Regions from separate parts of the Lentzea sp. NPDC051213 genome, predicted to be linked through region 1. Evidence: riboswitches for the same ligand, from Rfam matches in the RefSeq annotation. Region 1 holds a riboswitch; the other holds the start of a gene.
The links. Region 1 has a riboswitch for thiamine pyrophosphate ahead of thiO (glycine oxidase ThiO). Riboswitches for the same ligand answer to the same signal wherever they lie in the genome.
Positions count from the first base shown of each region.

Region 2: another riboswitch for thiamine pyrophosphate. It lies ahead of ACIA8G_RS37165 (thiamine ABC transporter substrate binding subunit); the one in region 1 lies ahead of thiO (glycine oxidase ThiO).

Region 1 covers NZ_JBITEX010000012.1:117,878-127,239, forward strand. Annotated here, with positions in the region: gene thiC (phosphomethylpyrimidine synthase ThiC) at 1-184, shown strand, start outside; gene thiD (bifunctional hydroxymethylpyrimidine kinase/phosphomethylpyrimidine kinase) at 181-999, shown strand; gene ACIA8G_RS40510 (TetR/AcrR family transcriptional regulator) at 942-1,487, opposite strand; gene ACIA8G_RS40515 (SRPBCC domain-containing protein) at 1,546-1,965, shown strand; gene ACIA8G_RS40520 (MarR family winged helix-turn-helix transcriptional regulator) at 1,992-2,435, opposite strand; gene ACIA8G_RS40525 (thiazole synthase) at 2,598-3,353, opposite strand; gene thiS (sulfur carrier protein ThiS) at 3,355-3,555, opposite strand; gene thiO (glycine oxidase ThiO) at 3,552-4,529, opposite strand; TPP riboswitch at 4,533-4,644, opposite strand; gene thiE (thiamine phosphate synthase) at 4,671-5,309, shown strand; gene ACIA8G_RS40545 (dioxygenase) at 5,341-6,099, shown strand; gene ACIA8G_RS40550 (S1 family peptidase) at 6,102-7,085, opposite strand; gene ACIA8G_RS40555 (hypothetical protein) at 7,592-8,173, opposite strand; gene ACIA8G_RS40560 (threonine/serine dehydratase) at 8,144-9,076, shown strand; gene ACIA8G_RS40565 (threonine/serine dehydratase) at 9,073-9,362, shown strand, end outside.
Region 2 covers NZ_JBITEX010000010.1:151,619-160,980, reverse strand. Annotated here, with positions in the region: gene ACIA8G_RS37195 (outer membrane lipoprotein carrier protein LolA) at 1-245, shown strand, start outside; gene ACIA8G_RS37190 (ABC transporter ATP-binding protein) at 242-1,246, shown strand; gene ACIA8G_RS37185 (ABC transporter permease) at 1,243-2,046, shown strand; gene ACIA8G_RS37180 (SDR family oxidoreductase) at 2,043-2,798, opposite strand; gene ACIA8G_RS37175 (ABC transporter ATP-binding protein) at 2,810-3,760, opposite strand; gene ACIA8G_RS37170 (ABC transporter permease) at 3,760-5,412, opposite strand; gene ACIA8G_RS37165 (thiamine ABC transporter substrate binding subunit) at 5,388-6,386, opposite strand; TPP riboswitch at 6,379-6,491, opposite strand; gene ACIA8G_RS37160 (4a-hydroxytetrahydrobiopterin dehydratase) at 6,524-6,817, shown strand; gene ACIA8G_RS37155 (glycoside hydrolase family 88 protein) at 6,876-7,859, shown strand; gene ACIA8G_RS37150 (mannosyltransferase) at 7,776-8,990, opposite strand; gene ACIA8G_RS37145 (DUF6131 family protein) at 9,263-9,362, opposite strand, start outside.

The DNA.
Region 1 (9,362 bases):
GCACTTCTGCTCGATGTGCGGACCGAAGTTCTGCTCCATGAAGATCACGCAGGACGTGCGGCGCTACGCCGAGGAACACGGACTGTCCACTGTGGAGGCCATCGAGGCGGGCATGGCGGAGAAGTCCGAGGAGTTCGCCGACACCGGGAACAAGGTCTACCTGCCAGTGGTGGAAACGACGTGACAGCAACACCCCCGAGGGTCCTCACCATCGCCGGAAGCGATTCCGGCGGTGGTGCGGGCATCCAGGCCGACCTCCGCACGCTCTTCGCGTGCGGGGTGCACGGCTGCGTCGCCCTGACCGCCGTGACAGTCCAGAACTCCTTGGGCGTCACGGGTGTCAGCGAGATTCCGGCGGACGTCGTCGCGGCGCAGATCATCTCGGTCGCCGAGGACATCGGCCTGCAGGCCGCGAAGACCGGCATGCTGGCCTCCGCGGCGATCATCGAGGCGATCACCCCGGCGCTGGACCGCGTCGGCATCGGCCGCGAGGGGTGGACACCGTTCGTCGTCGACCCGGTCTCGGCGTCGATGCACGGCAACCAACTCCTCGCGGACAACGCGCTGGACGCGTTGCGGGGCCTGCTGTTCCCGCGCGCGACGCTGGTGACGCCGAACCTCGACGAGGTGCTGCTGCTCACCGGTATCGCGGTGAAGGACCGTGCCGACCAACGCGTGGCCGCGGAAGCGTTGCACGCCATGGGTCCCGAGTGGGTGCTGGTCAAGGGCGGCCACATGTGGGACGACCCGGAGTGCCTCGACCTGCTCTACAACGGTCGCGAGTTCATCGAACTGCCCGGGCCGCGCTACGACACCGAACACACTCACGGCAGCGGTGACACCCTGGCGTCGTCGATCAGCTCGGCGCTGGCGAAGGGTGCCTCCGTGCCAGAAGCGGTGCGGTTCGGCAAGGACTTCATCGTGAAGTCGGTGGCCGCGTCCTACCCGCTTGGCGGTGGTGTCGGCCCGGTGTCGCCGTTCTGGAGGCTCGACAAGTAGCGGGCGTACATCGCCTTGAGGTCGGTCTGCTCGGGATCGAGCAGCCAGACCGTCAGCGCGCCTTCGAGGAACGCGATCAGCTCGGTTGCGGCCGCTTCACCCAACGCCTCGGTGAAGTGGCCGCGGAGCATCCGGTTCCGCGCGCGGAACCGCTGCGTGATCTCGTCGTCGCGGGCCAGGTGCTCGGCCTGCAGCACCGTGTGCAACGTCGCCAAGCCCTTGTGCGCCATGGTGAACTCGGCGTCTTCCAGCAACGCCGACACCAGGTCTTTGGACGACACGCGCGCAGCCGCCCGTGCGTCGAACTCGTCCAGCACCGCCCTGAGCAGGTTCTCCTTGGACCCGAAGTGGTGGATCACCGCGGACGGCGTGACGCCGGCCTTCTTGGCGATGGCCGCGACCCCGGTGCCCGCGTACCCGTTGACGCCGAACAACTCGATCGCGGCGTCGACGATCTCGCGACGTCGCTCGACGCCGCGCTGCTGCACCTGCCCCTTGATCCCGACGATGGAAAAAGACTAGCTGTCGTCATTAGACTGAACAACCATGCAGGAAAATGAGGTCAGGACAGAGCTGGTCATCCCCGCGCCGATCGGCGACGTGTGGCAGGTGCTGGTGGACTTCGCGGGCTACGCGAAGTGGAACCCCGTCATGGAGTACACGCAGGTGGACGGGGTGAAGACGAAGGTGAAGGCGGCCAAGGGCTCGCCGTTCGAACGCGACTTCGAGGGCGAGATCACCTCGGTCGAGCCGTACGCGCTGACGTCCCAGGGCGGCGATCCGGAGACGTTCTTCGGCCGCCACCGCTGGGAGCTCACCTCGTTGGAGAGCGGCGGCACGCACCTGGTGAACGCGGAGTCGTTCACCGGCACGATGGCCGCCGGCGTGCTGGCGCAGACCCGCGACGTGCTGGTCGCGGAGTTCGACGCCTTCAACCAGGCGCTACTTCGCGCCGTCGTCAGCTAACCGGGTACGCACTTCGTACGCGACGGCTACTTCGGCTCTTCGCCGACCAGCGTCTCCAGCGCGTCGAGGGCATTCACCAAGGCAGCCACGTGCTCTGGCTTGAGCTGCTCGATCCGGCGCTGCAGCTCACGCACCCGCGCGGACCGCACCCCGGACACCATCGTCTCGCCCTCGGGCGTGGGTGTGGCGAGCCAGGCGCGGCCGTCCTGCGGGTCGGGTTCGCGCTTCACGTACCCGGCCTCGACCAGCGCGGCGACGATGCGGGACAACGTCGGCGGCGCCACGCCTTCCTTGTTCGCCAGGTCGCCGAGGCGCATGGGGCCACAGCGGGCGAGGGTGGCCAGCGCGGAGACCGCACCGGGGCCGAGTCCGGGGGAACCGGTGCGTCGCAGCAACCGGGCCAGCCGGCCGATCGCCAGGTACAGGCGCGCGGTCGCGTCCTCGACCTCGGCGTCAATGGGGGCCGTCACGGCTAGTCGTCCTCCTCGGCGGATTTCAGGTAATGGTCAATCATCCCCCAGCACGTGTGCACTCACGGTATCGGCTCCAGGCGTTCAGGTTCTGGCGAAGCGCTAGATCCGAGCCAGCGCCATATCGGTGAATTTCCCACCCACCAGGGAGGAAACTCGGTTCTACAAGGCCGGCGAGGACGCCTGGGCCCAGAAGCGTTGCGGAATCCGGCCGGCCAGCCGCGCGAGGCGGCCGCCTTCGACCGCGTAGCGCATGGCCGCGGCCATGCGTTCTGGGTCACCGGCGCGTGTCACCGCGGTCGCCAGCAAGACCGCCGAGCAGCCGAGTTCCATGGCCAGCGCCGCGTCCGACGCGGTCCCGATGCCGGCGTCCAGCACCACGGGCACGGACGCCCGCGAGGTGATCAGCTCGATGTTGTGCGGGTTGCGGATGCCCAGGCCGGTGCCGATGGGCGAGCCGAGGGGCATCACCGTGGCGCAACCGATGTCCTGGAGCTTCGAAGCCAGCACCGGATCGTCGTTGGTGTACGGCAGGACGACGAACCCGTCCTGCACCAGCCGTTCGGCCGCGTCCAGCAGCTCGACCGGGTCCGGCAGCAGGGTCTCCTCGTCGTGGACGACCTCGAGCTTGACCCAGTTCGTCTCCAGCGCTTCGCGCGCCAGCTGCGCGGTCAGCACGGCCTCGGCGGACGTGCGGCAGCCCGCGGTGTTCGGCAGGACCTCGATTCCCAGGCGCCGCAACAACTCCAGCACACCGGTCTGGCCCGCGGCGTCGACCCGGCGCATGGCCACGGTGGTCAGCTCGGTACCGGAGGCGACCAGAGCCCGTTCCAGCACCGAGAGGTTCGCGGCACCGCCGGTGCCGGTGATGAGCCGGGACCGGAACTCCCGGCCCGCGATGATCAGCGGATCGTCCACGTCAGCCTCCCTGCACCGCGGTCAGCACCTCGATCACGCCGCCGTCCGGCACGATCGTCTTGTCCCACAACGCCCTCGGCACCACCGCGCCGTCCAGGGCCACGGCCACCCCTGAGGACGGCGCGCCCACCAGCGACACGACCTCGGCTACCGAAGAGCCGTCGGCAAGATCCCGAGAACTGCCGTTGACCTGTGCCTTCACGAACTTCCTCCCTCGAGCAGCTCCACCACGGCGCGCGCGGTGTGCGGGGCCAGCAGCAGCCCGTTGCGGTGGTGGCCGGTCGCCGCGATCACGCCCGGCTCCAGGTACCGCACGATCGGCAGGTTGTCCGGACTGCCGGCGCGGAACCCGACCGCGGCCTCGGTCAGCGCGTACTCGGCGATGCCCGGCAGCACGGTTTCCGCGTCCCGCAACAGGTCCCGCACGCCCGCGACGGACACGTCGGTGTCGAACCCGGCCTCGTACTGGGTCGCGCCGACGACCACGCCGTCCCTGCGCGGCACGAGGTACACGGACCTCCCGGAGACCGAGGCCCGGATCGTGCGGGTCGGCGGCGGCAACGTGCCCGGGCGTCGGCCCAGCCGGAGGATCTCGCCCTTCACCGGGCGGATCACGTCTTTGAGTGCCGGGTGCAACGAACCACTCCACGCACCGGCGGCGATCACCGTCACCCGGCCATCCACTGTGGACTCGAATCGCACTCCTGCTTCCACGCAAGCCTTGCGCAGCGCGGAAAGCAGCTCGCGGTTGTCCACCGCCAGATCGCCGGGAATGAGCACGCCGCCGCGCACCGCCGGGCCGATGGAAGGCTCAAGTTGTCGGATCGTCCGATTGTTCAACAATTCAACAGTCGAATCGTTGAACAATCCGACGATTCTACGCAGATCAGCGAGGTCACCGGGCGTCGTGCCGACCGTGATCGTCCCGTTGTTGAACAATTCTACGTTCAACTCCGCAGCGAACTCCGGCCACTGCGCCAACGCCTCGATACCTTGTGCTGTAACGACTTCCTCGCCCGGCCACGCCTCCGCGACCGGCGCGAGCATGCCGCCCGCGACCCGTGAACCGGCATGCGGCGACCCGAGATCGTGCAACGACACCGAGAACCCGGCACGTGCCGCGAACCAGGCCACGGACAGGCCGATGACACCGCCGCCGACGACGGTCACTTCCACACTGCTCAAGGCATTCACGCTCCCTGCGCCGGCATGACCCGGATCAGGTTCGACGGTCGGAGCGAACCACGCTCCCTCTCAGCCCGGTGTTCTCCAGGCTCCCGTGCGGACCGACTTCAACATAACGGTTAACGTGCGTACGTGCCAGGACTCGACGGAAACCTGATCAGGCAACGACTCGCCGACGCGACGCTCTACCTCTGCACGCCGAACCGGCCTGATCTGGCCGAGTTCGCCGATGCCGCGCTCGCCGGCGGGGTCGACATCATCCAGCTGCGCGACAAGTCACTCGAGGCCAAGCAGGAACTCCAGGCCCTCGAAACACTCGCGGAGGCCTGCGAACGCCACGGCAGGCTCCTCGCCGTGAACGACCGCGCGGACATCGCCCACGCGGTCCAGGCGGACGTGCTGCACCTGGGCCAGGACGACCTGCCGGTGCCGCTCGCCCGCAAGATCATCGGCGACGACGTGGTGATCGGCCGCTCCACCCACGACGTCGAACAGATGCAGGCCGCCGCCACCGAACCGGGCGTGGACTACTTCTGCACCGGCCCCTGCTGGCCGACCCCGACCAAGCCCGGCCGCCCGGCGCCGGGACTCGACCTCATCAAGGCGACCAAGAGCGAGCGCGCGTGGTTCGCGATCGGTGGGATCGACCTCACCAACCTCAAGGAGGTCCAGGCGGCGGGCGCCACGCGGGTGGTCGTCGTGCGGGCCATCACCGAGGCCGACGACCCCCGCAAGGCCACCGAGTCGTTCAAGGTTGAACTTAGTAGTTGAAATTTGAACAAACCGGCGTACGCTCGAATTCGTGAGCGCACCAGTGCTGTACCTGAGCCACGGGGCACCCCCGCTGGCTGACGACGCGACGTGGACCAGAGAGCTCAAGGACTGGTCCGCCACCCTCCCGCGCCCGGAGGCCGTGCTCATGGTCTCCGCGCACTGGGAGGAGGCGCCGACCACGATCGGCGCGACCGGGACCGTGCCGCTGGTCTACGACTTCTGGGGTTTCCCGCAGCGGTACTACGAAGTGGAGTACGCGGCTCCTGGCGCGCCAGAACTGGCTCAGGACGTGCGCAAGCTGCTCGGCGACGTCCAGCAGGACGAGGAGCGGGGCCTCGACCACGGCGCCTACGTGCCGTTGAAGGAGATGTTCCCCGAGGCCGACGTGCCGGTGCTGCAGATGTCGATGCCCACGCTCGACCCGCGCGAGCTGCACGAGATCGGCCGCAAGCTCGCCCCGCTGCGGGACCAGAACGTCCTGATCGTCGGCAGCGGGTTCATGACGCACAACCTGAGCTGCGTGAACTTCCCCGCCGGGCCGGACTACGAGCCGCCGTCGTGGTCGAGGGAGTTCGACGACTGGGCACACCAGCAGCTGGCGAACGGTGACGTGGACGCGCTGCTGGACTTCCAGCAGAAAGCGCCCGCCGCCGGGATCGCACATCCGAGGACTGAGCACTTCGCGCCCTTGTTCGTGGCGCTGGGCGCGGCCAGCGACGAGAAAGCCCGTACCAGTGTTGAAGGCTTCTGGTACGGGCTCTCGAAACGATCAGTGCAGTTCAGCTAGGACTAGCCGCGCGTGAGGGTGAGGCCGTAGCGCGACAGGATCGGGTTGACCGGCTGGAAGAACGTGGTGCCACCGGACGAGCAGTTGCCCGAACCGCCGGACGTCACGCCCTGGGCCTGGCTGCCCGACAGCCACGAGCCACCGGAGTCACCCGGCTCGGCGCAGGCGTTGGTGCGGGTAAGACCCCGGACCTGACCCTGCGGGTAGTTCACGGTCTGATTCTTCGCCTGGACGGTGCCGCAGCGCCAGCCAGTGGTCGAACCCGAGCGGCAGATCCCCGCGCCGACACCGACTTCGGTGGAGCCCGAGACGGTCACGGTCCCGCCGTTGTAGCGGTTGACCAACGGCCGCGGGGTCCAGTTCGCGTTGGTGCGCACCCAAGCGTAGTCGTTGCCGGGGAAGACCGACCCAGCGAACGAGCCGGCCGCGACGCGGTTGAAGCCCTGGACAGCGGTGCCCGTGCGGCCGCAGTGGCCGGCGGTCACGAAGCCACCAGACACGGAGAAGCCGAGCGAGCAGCGGCCACCGCCCATGTAGATGGCGTCACCACCACGCAGGTCGTACAGCGGGGTCGGGCTCTCGGTCACCTCGGCGACCTCGACCGCACCGATGGACTTCGCCACGGCGATCCACTGGTCCGCCGTCGCGTCGCGGGTGTTGCGGTTCACCTCGACGACAACGGTGTTGGACTTCTCGTCGACGCGCCAGCCGGTGATCGACGTGGGCGCGGCCATCAGGTCGAGCACCGACTTGGTGCCGTTGAGCTGGGTCAGCGAGTTCTTGACGACCTGGACGTCGGCGCCGGTCACGGAGAGTCCCGGCCTGGTCACCGCGACAGTCAGCTTGCCGCTCGCCTGGTCGATCCACGCTCCACCAAATGCGTCGCCCAGCGAGGTCTTCGCCTGCTCGGCGAGGTCGGCGGACTTGAGGTCAGAGGCCAACCGGACGCGTGCCTGGTCAGCGTTCAGGCCCAAATCACGTTCCACCGCTTGGAGCAACTCTGCCGGGTAGCTCTCCGTATCGGAACCGGTTGGGGCGACTGGTGCGGCAGGCGCGCCAAACGCCGGTACGCTGAGAGCAGTCACGACTCCGGTGGCGAGAACCACGGCACCGGCGATGCGGGCCGCACTCGTGCGGTTCATCAGACGTCTCCCTCACTTTCGGGTGCAGGGGAACCCGAGAGACCGGTTGCAGGGACCTCTCTCGGGGGCCTTAGGGGGACGGGTGGTGGGGCGGCGGCAGGGGTCGCCCCACCCCTCCCAACTTCGTCCGTCTCGCGAAGGCGCTGCGCTCAAGTGGTCTGGCCACGAGCCTCATCGCGCCTCCTCACGGTCTCTTTCGGACCGAATGTGTCGCCCATTCGAGTGACTTTATGGGCCTGTTATCTATGACGCGCCACTCGAACTGTGGACGAAGTGTGTCACAGCTCACGACAGATCAACTGCGCTGCGTAGCAATTGACAGTTAACTATCGCTCAAAGTAGTGACGTGATCACCGAATGGGGTCGACAGTTGACGGGGGCGGCGAGCTGTCGGTCGGCTGTTGAGAACCTGTCGTCGTGGTGGTCGGTCCGGTCGGCGTGGTGCTTTCGGTGGGCGACTGACCGGACGTGCTCGGCGGGACCGTCACGGTCTTCGTCTCGGTCTTCGTGGTCTCGGTGTGGGTTTCGGTTTGCGTTGACGTGGCAGGTTTTCCGGGATCCGCGCCAACGGGTGTGCCGGTCACCAACTGGACGCTCGTGACGGTGATGACGGTCAGCACGAAGGCGAGCAGTCCGCCGACGGCGATTACCTGCCAACGCTTTTCGCGTTCCATCGACCGTTGGTAGAACACGGCGCCCACTGTGGTCACCACGCTCGCGAGGATCGCGCCGATGATGGTGCCGGCGACATTGAGGCGAAGGCTCAGCACGGCCGCGGTGGTGGCGGCGAGCACACTCGCGATGAGCTTGACGGGGGTGATTTTCTCCTTCTCAGACATGACACTTGTAGGACGTCGGGCACAGTTCACCGGTTGTGCCCCGGTGACGTGCATCATCGACATATGCGCCTGGTGACTCTCGAGGACATCCACGCGGCAGCCGCCGCGATCGCCCAGCACGTCGTGCACACCCCGTTGCTGTCCTTCGATTCCGGCTTGCGGATCAAGCCGGAGTCGCTGCAACCGATCGGAGCTTTCAAGCAGCGCGGCGCGGTGAACGCCTTGTCCCGCATACCTTCCGAGAACCGGGCGCGCGGTGTCGTGGCGTATTCGAGTGGTAACCACGCGCAAGCGGTCGCCTATGCCGCCAAGCTTCTCGGCATGCCGGCGGCGATCGTCGTGCCGGAGAACACCCCGCAGCTGAAGATCGACGCGACGCGGTCGCACGGCGCCGAGGTGTTCGTCGTCGGCATCACCGAACGCGAGTCGCGCGCCGCCGAACTGGTCGAGGAGCGCGGCGCGACGCTGATCCCGCCGTTCGACCACCCGGACGTGATCGCCGGCCAGGGCACCATCGGCCTGGAGATCTGCGCGGACCTCCCGGACGTGGCGACGATCCTCGTCCCGGTGAGCGGCGGCGGGTTGATCTCGGGGGTCGCGACGGCGGTGAAGTCCTTGCGCCCCAACGTCCGCGTGATCGGCGTCGAGCCGGAGCTGGCCGGTGACACCGCCGCCTCGTTCGCCGCCGGGTCGCTGGTTCGCTGGGACGCGCACGACCGCGCCCGCACGATCGCCGACGGCCTGCGCGCCGAGCCGTCCGAGCTGACGTGGGCGCACATCAGCGAGTACGTCGACGACATCGTGACCGTGACCGAGGCCGAAATCCGGGACGCGGTAGGACAAATCGCCCGGCGCACGCGGGTCGTGTCCGAGACCAGTGGCGCGGTTCCCGTTGCCGCGTACCTGAACCGCACGCTGCCCTCCGGTCCGGCCGTCGCCGTGGTGTCCGGCGGCAACATCGAGCCCAAGCTGTTCGCCGAGCTGATCAACGGATGATCTCGCTCGACGACATCCGCGCGGCAGCCACCGTGATCGCGCCGCACGTGGTGCGCACGCCGCTGCTGCCGTTCGGCGATGGCTGGCTCAAGCCGGAGAACCTCCAGCCGATCGGTGCGTTCAAGCTCCGCGGCGCGCTGAACGCGTTGGCGCGCCTGGAAAACCGCTCGAACGGCGTCGTCGCCTACTCCAGTGGCAACCACGCCCAGGCGGTGGCGTTCGCGGCCCGTCTGCACGGGGTGCCCGCGGCGATCGTGATGCCGTCGAACACCCCGGCGGTCAAGAT
Region 2 (9,362 bases), on a different contig from region 1:
AGATCTTCGGCAAGGGCTGGGACTCGGTCGTGGGGGCGAAGATCCCCGCGAACGCCATGACCCAGGTGCCCGCTGAGGCACAGGGCCTGGTCGACCGGTTCACCAAGAAGGTCAGCGGCTCGTGGGGTAGCGGCAAGCTGTTCAGCACCAAGGTCGCCACGATCCTGATCGCGGACGACGGCCGTGTTGTCGCGGGTGCCGTGCCCGAGCAGGTCCTGTTCGACACGATCGGACAGGTGAAGTGACCACCTCGACCAGCGCGCCGGTGACGACGACGCACAAGACCGCCGTCGCCGCGCGGACCAAGGGTCTGCGCAAGGAGTACGGGAGCACGGTCGCCGTCGACCGGGTCGACCTGGAGCTGCCGGAAGGAGCTGTGCTCGGCATGCTCGGCCCCAACGGGTCGGGCAAGACGACCACGATCCGGATGCTGCTCGGGCTGGTCCGGCCCACGCAGGGGGAGATCGAACTGCTCGGCAAGCCCCTTCCGGACGGGGCCGAGCAGGCGCTGCCGCACGTTGGCGCGCTGGTCGAGGGCCCGGGGTTCCACCCGTTCCTCAGTGGCCGGGAGAACCTCATCAGGTGTGCCGCGTTCGAGCCGCTGCTGCCCAAGAAGCAGATCAAGCAGGCAGTGGAGGACGCTCTCGAACGCGTCGGGCTGGCCAACGCCGCCCACCGCAGGTATCGCGGATACTCGCTCGGCATGAAGCAACGCCTCGGCCTGGCCGCGGCGTTGCTCGTGCCGCGCAAGCTCGTCGTCCTCGACGAGCCGACCAACGGCCTCGACCCGGCCGGCACGCGGGAGATCCGCAAGATCATCGCGGAGCTCCACCAGGCGGGCAGCACCGTCCTGGTCTCGAGCCACCTGCTCAGCGAGGTCGAGGCGACCTGCACGCACGTCGCCGTGCTCCACCGCGGAACCGTGGTGGCACAAGGGGAACTGACCGAGCTGCTGCAAGCGGGCGGCTCGGCGCTCCAGGTCATCACGCCGGACGTCGAACAGGCGCTGAGCGCGCTGAGGCAGGCCAGGATCTCGGGACGGCCGCTGGGCGAGGGCCTGCGGATCGAGCTGGCCGGCACGAGCGCGCCACAGGTCATCGAGACGCTCGTCAAGGCGGGCGTGCAGGTCTTCGAGGCGACGCGGTGGAAGACCGGGCTGGAGGAGCTGTTCGCGCGGCTCACCGAGGCCGAGGAGGCCGAGCGCGGAATGTCCGCTGTGGACACGCTGGACGGGGGACCGCGATGATCACGCGTCAGCTGGGTTCCGAGGTGCGCTGGATGCTGCGCAGGCCTCGCACGCTCATCGGGCTGTTCGGGCTGGTCCTGGTGCCGATCATCATCAGCTTCGGCCTCTGGACCGCGGGCAACGACGGCGGCAGCGGGCCGGGGCTCGCCGCGATCCTCCAGGGCAACGGCATGGTCGTGCCGATCTTCACCCTGTTCCTGTCCATCAACCTGTTGCTGCCACTGGTGGCGTCGATCTGGGCGGCGGACGGGCTCGCGGGCGAGGCGCAGCACGGCACGTTGCGCGGGCTGCTGGTCGCACCGGTGTCACGGGTGCGGCTGATGTTCATCAAGCTGTTCGGCCTCACCGCGATGTCGCTCATCGCCGTCACGCTGATGGCGGTCGTGGGCATCATCTCGGGCACCGCGTTCCTCGGCAGCGACGGCATGATGACCCTCTCCGGCACGACGTTGTCGACCGGAGAAGGGCTGCTGCGCATCGCGTTGTTCATCGTGCTGGTGACGTTCCAGATGGTGTCGATCGGCGCGGTCGCACTCGCGGTCTCGTCCACCACCGAGCACCCGCTGGTGGTGCAGGCGGCGACCATGACGACGATCATCGTGTTCCAGGTGCTGGGCCAGTTCCAGTCGCTCGACTGGCTGCACCCGTTCCTGATCACGACCGGTTTCCCCGGTCTGATCGACGTGATGCGCGACCCGATCCCGCTCGACCAGATCTGGGACAGCACGCTGCTCGCCGGCTGCTACCTGCTGATCGGCGCGGGCCTCGCGGCCATCAGGCTCGTCACGAAGGACAGCTAACGCCGGAAGCCGCCCTCGCTGTTGATCACCTGACCGGTGATCCACGCGGCGTCGTCGGTGCACAGCCAGGAGATGAGCCGGGCGGCGTCGTCCGGCTCACCCCAGCGCTTCAACGGCATCCGCTCGTTCACGAGTTCGGCCAGTTCGGGACCGGCCCAGCCGGTGTCGACGGGGCCGGGGTTCACCGCGTTGACGGTGATACCCCGGTCCGCCAGCTGGTAGGACAACGTCGCCACGATCGACGACAGCGCACCCTTCGACGCCGCGTAGGCGACCTCGTTCGGCATCGGCCCGAGGTCCTGCCCGGACGTCATGAACACGATCCGTCCGCCGCTCGATCCACTCCACTGCTCCGCAAACGCTTGCGCCAGCAGGATCGACGACCGCGTGTTCACCGCGTAGTGCCCGTCGATCATCTCGGCCGTCAGTTCGCCCAACGCCCCGTCACCGCCGGACCGCGCGTGGTTGCACACCAGCACGTCGACGCGCCCGTAAGCCTCGACAGCCGCGGCCATCAGCTGTTCCGGAGCGTCGGGTTCAGCAAGATCCACCCCGAGCCCCTGCGCACCGACCCCCGCGAGCACCTCGTCCACGGAATCCGCGCCCCACGGCTGGGCCGCGTCGTGCGCGGCGTGGTGCTGCACGAACAGATCGGCGCCCAGCCCGGCCAGCCGAGAGGCGATCGCGTACCCGATGCCCTGCCGCCTGCTCACACCCGTGACCAGCGCGACCCGTCCCCCGAGAAGTCCCATGGGAGACATGCCTACCCGACCCGCGCGACGCCGTCCAAGTCAATTGCGAGCCGCACCCGGTCCCCGACGGAGACCGGTCCGACCGCCTCGTACTCCTCGCCGTCGATCTCCACGAGCAGCCGCACGTGATCGCGCCGGTGCACCCGTTCCAGCACCGTGCCCTCCAACGGACCGGCCGCATCCACCCGCAACGCCGTGGCCCGCAACCCGACCCGTTCCACGTCCAGCCCGACGAACGAGCCGGGCACGAACTTGTTGCACCCCAAGAACTTCGCCGTCTCGACATCCACCGGTGAAGACCACACCTCAGCGGGCGGGCCGACCTGGCGCACCGCACCGCGGGACATGATCGCCACCCGATCGGCCAGCGTGAACGCCTCGTCGTGGTCGTGCGTCACGACCAACGCGGTCGTCTGGGCCTCCCGCAACAACCGCGCCAGATCGACCGCGAGCTGCTCCCGCAACGCCCGGTCCAGCGCCGACAACGGTTCGTCCAGCAGCAGCAACCGCGGCGACGGCGCCAAAGCACGCGCCAACGCCACCCGTTGCTGCTCACCACCGGACAGCTGCGTCACGCGCCGATCGGCATAGCCGTCCAGCCCGACCAGCTCCAGCAGCGAGACGACCCGCTTGTCCCGCTCCTCCCGATCCACCCGGTGCATCCGCAGCCCGAACGCCACGTTCCCGGCCACCGACCGGTGCGGGAACAGCTGCCCGTCCTGGAACACCAGCCCGAACTCCCGCCGGTGCACGGGCACGCCGGCGAGATCGCTGGAATCCCACCGCACCGCACCGGAAGTCGGCTTCTCCAGCCCCGCGATCGTGCGCAGCAGCGTCGACTTCCCGCACCCGGACGGTCCGAGCAGAGCCACGACCTCGCCGTCCGCCACGGAAAGCGACACGTCCGAAACGGCCGTCGTCTGTCCATAGCGGACGGTGATCGAGTCAAGTTCCAGCGCCATCAGAACTCCCCGCTGCTCGGCACGCGCAACCGCTCGATCAGCAGCACGCACCCGACCGTGACGACCATCAGCAGCGCACACGCCGCATAGGCCATCTGGCTGTTCAACTCCCCCGGCCGCGACATCAGCCGCGCGATCACCACCGGCAGCGTCGGCGCGTCCGGCCGCGCGAGGAAGCTCGTCGCCCCGAACTCCCCCAGCGCCACCACGTATCCGAACCCGGCCGCCGCGGCCAGCGACCGCCCGGCCATCGGCAGGTCCACCTCACGCCACACCCGCACCGGCGAAGCGCCCAGCGTCGCCGCGGCCTGCCGCAGCCGTTCGTCGACCGCCCTCAGCACCGGCAACACCATCCGCACGATCAGCGGCGTCACGACCAGCGCCTGCGCCAGCGGCACCAGCAGCGGTGAGGTGCGGAAATCCCCTGGCAGCGCGTCCATCGTGACCAGGTAGCCGAAGCCGACGGTCACCGCGGACACGCCCAGCGGCAGCATCAACGCGGTGTCGAGCACCTCGGCGATCCGGCTGCCCGCCCGCCGCAACCCGATCAGCACCACCGCCGAGAAGACCCCGACGACGAGTGCCACCAGCGTCGCGTCGAACGCCGTCCGCACCGAGTTGATCGCCGCATCGATGCCGGTCACCGCGAGCGTGCCGCGATCACCACGCGTGGCCAGCGCGGCATACCCGGCGAAGCTCCAGCCGTCCCGAGTGGACAGTGATTCCGTCACCAGACCGACGACCGGCGTCAGCAGAGCGACCACGACACCGAACGCGGCCAGCACGACGTACCACTCGCCCCCGGACGGCCGCCGCGCCAGCTCTTCCCTGCCGCGCAACGACAACGCGGTCTCACGCCGGCGCCGCGCCAACGCCCCGAGCACCAGCACGGCCAGGACCGCGAGGAACTGCAGCAACGACAACGCGGCCGCCCCGGACAGGTCGAACAGCTCGACCGTCCGCAGGTAGATCTCGGTCTCCAGCGTCCGGTACCGCGACCCGCCGAGCACCAGCACGACACCGAAACTGGTGGCGCAGAACAGGAACACCACCGCGGCCGCAGAGCCGATCGCGGGTGCCAGCGCCGGCAACACGACCGACAGGAACGCGCGCGGCCGTGACGCACCAAGAGCCCGTGCCGCGTCTTCAGCGCGCCGATCCGTGTGCGCCCACAGCCCGCCCACGGTCCGCGCGACCACGGCGACGTTGAAGAACGCGTTGGCCAGCACGATCGGCAGCACCCCGCCCTCCGGCCAGAACGTCCGGAACGCGAGGCCCACCACCACGGTCGGCAGCACGAACGGCACCATCACGGCGGCCCGGATCACCCCGAGCCCGCGAATCCGGCAGCGGGCCAGCACGAACGCCAGCGGCATCCCGGCCAGCACCGCCACCAGCGTCGACGCCGCCGCCTGCCCGAGCGTGAACCCGACGAGCTCCCAGGTCTCCCCGTCGACCAGCACCTCGGTCACCCCGCCCTCGCGCAGGCCGAGGGTGACGATCGCCAGCACCGGCCACGCGAAGAAGAGCGCCAGGAAGGCCAGCGGCAGCAAGGCCGCCGCCGACCAGCCGGAACGAGCCGAGATCAGGCCCGCGCGAGCCCGCGCCGGCCGACCGGTGGGGCCCGTCAGCCCTGCACGAGCTTGCGCCACTGCTCGACCCAGGCTTCGCGGTTGTCCTTCACCTTGTCGGCGGGCAGGGTCTGCGGATTGGTGGGCAGCGGCGCGTCCTTGGCCCACGACTCGGGCAGCGCGACGCCCTCCCGTGACGGGTAGACGTACATCTGCTCGGCCACCTGGGCCTGGAACTTCTCGCCCAGCAGGAAGTCCAGCACCTTCTGCGCGTCCGACGGGTTCTTCGCCCCGGACAGCACACCGGCGTACTCGACCTGGCGGTAGCAGGTGCCGAGCACGGCCTTGGTCTTGCCGCCCTCCGCGGACGGCGACGACGCGTACGAGACGACGATCGGCCGGTCGCCCTTGGTCGCGGAGAACTCCTGGTTGTAAGCCTCTTCCCAGCCGCTCACGACCTTGACGCCGTTGGCCTTGAGCTTGCCCCAGTACTCCTGCCAGCCGTTCTCGCCGAACTTCGCGATCGTGCCGAGCAGGAACGCGAGGCCGGGCGAGGACGTGGCCGGGTTCTCCACGACCAGCTTGTCCTTGAACTTGGGGTCGACCAGGTCCTCGTACGACGTGGGCTCGACGCCGCCGAGTTTGGCCGGGTCGATGTTCAGGCACACGTCACCGACGTCGACGGCCTGCAGCCGGTTCGAGTCGTCGGCCTGGTACCGCTGCGCGCCCTTCGAAGCCTCCGGCGAGGCGTACTCGGCGAACACGCCCTCGGACAACGCCCGCGAGGCGAACGTCGAGTCGACGCCGAACGCGACGTCGCCGATCGGGTTGGCCTTGGTGAGCACCAGCTTGTTCGTGAGCTCGCCCGCGTCACCGCTGGCGATCTGCTTGACCGTGATCCCCGAGGACTTCTGGAACTCCTCCAGCACCTCGGGCTTCACCGCGAACGAGTCGTGCGTCACCAGGGTGACCTCGTGCGTCTGCGGCGCGGTCGAGGTACCGGCCGAGCAACCGGTCAGCACCAGAGCCGCGGCGACAGCAAAAATCCTTCTCACTGAAATCTCTCCCTACGCCGGTATGACCCGGATCAGGTGGACGGTCGAGGGCTTGCGAGCCCTCCTCTCAGCCCGGCGCTTCACCGGACTCCCGTGGCAAACGCGCAGCTTACGTGACGTGGTGGGACGATCAGGACATGGCCGAGCTGTTGAGCGACGATCAGTTGAACGACGTGCTGCCCAAGCTGCCCGACTGGAGTGCCCAGGACGCGGCGCTGGTGCGGACCGTGGAGCTGGCGACCTTCCCGCAGGCGATCATGGTCGTGAACCGGATCGCCGAGATCGCGGAGAACGACAACCACCACCCGGACATCGACATCCGGTACAAGACACTGACATTTCGCCTGAGCACGCACTCCAAGGGAGGAATCACCGCCCTGGACGTGTCCCTCGCCGAGGAGATCGACGGAGTGCTGGACGCGATGGCCTGACTCGGTCAAGATGTGCGCTGCCGCCGCCCGCGGAATGAGAGGGAACACCCTCATGCGGTTGCGCACACCTTTGTTCGTAGTGGCGCTGGCAGGCAGTCTTCTGATCGCACCGGCGGCCGCGCAGGCCGTGCCGTGTGCCGTGACGGACACGATGATCAAGGCCAGCCAGGCGTGGGTCACCAAGGGGACCGACCTCAAGGCGAACAACTGGTCCAACGCGAACTTCCACACCGGCAACATCGCGCAGGTCCGCACGACCGGGATCAGCAACCACAAGACGTGGCCGTGGGTGCAGGCGAACAAGTACCTGCTGCCCGTCGACCCGGCGAACCCGTACGCCCCGGATCCGCAGTCGAGCGGTGAGGCCTACCTGGCCGTCTCGTTCTTCCACCCGGAGCCCGAGGTGCTTCAGCCACTGCGGGACAACCTGCGGGCCCAGGCGAAGACCGGGAAGTTCGACTACTGGAAGTCTCCCGACGCACTGGCGATGTCGCTGCCGTCCTTCACCGAGGTCGCCGTGCGCGACCTCGACCAGGACCTGCTCGACTACTCGTACCGGTCGTACCGCAATCTGAAGAAGCGGACGTTCAACCAGGTCACGGGCCTGTGGAGCCTCAACGTGCAGACCAACGGCTGGGCCGTGCAGGGCCTCGCCAAGGCAGTGCTGACCCTGCCGGCCGACAACCCGTACCGCGCCGACTACGCCAAGACGCTCCGCAAGACCGCCCAGACGCTGCGGTACCTGCAGCGCCACGACGGCTTCTGGGGCAGCACCGGCAAGGACTCCGCGGCCACCGCGATGATCACCTACGCGTTCGCGGCGGGCATCAACGCAGGCGTCCTGGATCGCGCCACCTACCTGCCCTACGTGCAGAAGGGCTGGCAGGCGCTGCAGACCGCGCTGGACGCCGATGGCCTGCTCGGCTGGGTGCAGGCCCGCAACTCCTGGAAGCCGGCCTCAGCCGGCGACACCGGTGGGTTCGCTGTGGGCAGCTTCCTCATCGCCGGGCAGCAGCTCGTCCGGCTTACGCCGGGTTGCTAGACCGATCGCGACCAGCGTGAGCATCCCGGCCACCGGATAGCCCCAGCCGAGCAGCACGAAGACCAAGGGGCGCGGGAAGTCCCAGATGTTCGGCTGGGCGAGCAGCAGGAACGAGATCAGGTAACCGCCGGTCAGCAGTACCCACAGGCCGGCGGTGATCTTGCAGAGCAGGTGTCCGCCCTCGTAGATGAGCCACAGGAGGGCGGGCACCATCCACACCCAGTGGTGGCTCCACGAGATCGGCGAGACCAGCAGCCCGAGCATCTGAACGCTCACGATGAGCGCCAGCACGTCCTTGGTCTTGCTGACCGCGAACCACGTCAGCACCGCCGCGACGAGCACGGCGACGATGAACAACGGCCCGGTCTTGACGTCATAGCCGACCGTGCGGCTCAGCGCGCCACGCATCGACTGGTTGATGGCACTGCCGACCGGCCCGACCCGGCTCGCGTCACCGAGCAGCTCGAACCAGAACTTGTTCGACTGCGACGGCGAGATCGCCCAGCCGATGCCGTACACCGCCACAAAGGCGACGAAGGACCAGACGGCGGCCATCCACCGGCGCTGGATGAGGAAGAACAGCCCGGAGATCGCAGGCGTGAGCTTGATGCCCGCGGCGAAACCCACACCGGCACCCCCGACCCAGTTCCGCGCGCTGGCGAGCGTGCCGATCAGGATCGCCGCCAGCACGAGGTTGATCTGGCCGTAGTTGAGCGTGGTGCGCACCGGCTCGATCCACAGCACCAGCGCGGTCCACATCATGGCGCGGCGCGGGTCCTGCAGCTTCAGCAGCTTGACGCTCGTGCGAACGATGAAGTACAGGCAGCCGAGACAGATGAGCTGCCAGATCCACCGCGACGCCTCCCACGGCACCCAGCTCATCGGCGTGAAGATCGCGGCCGCGAACGGCGGGTAGGTGAACGGCAGCGGGAAGACGTCCGCGTACTGGTCGAGCCGCCACTCGTAGAGGTCACCGCTGAACAGATGCGGCGATCCATTTCGGTACACCAGCAAGTCGATCATGGTCATCTTCGCCTGGAAAGCGACCATGAACAGGTGCCCGGCGACCGACAACACGAGCAGCCACGGTGCTACGGAGAGCACACGCGCTTCCACAGCACGGAGTTTCACCCCGAAAACGTTACCCGAGGCAACGTTGCGGGGTATCCCGGCGTCATAAGGAACGGGAGATCGCAATAGGGAGAGTTGTTCGATCATGTCTGTGGATCTTGTAGTCGCTGCTGTCGCCGCTCTGGCCATGCTGGGGGTCGCGTTCGGAGTGTTCGCCGCTGCCGCACGCGCTAAGGGAAACGTGTAAGACCTTTGCCAGACAGACGGAAGGGGGAGCCTCCACTGTGGAGGCTCCCCCTTCACCTTTCCGAGGGGAGGAAAGGGGCGGCTGTTTAGAAGTAGTGCGCCCGGCCACCGATCGGCTTGCCGACAGCGCCGAGCACGGCGAGGATCGCGCCGATCACCAGCAGTACAACACCGATGGTCGTCAGG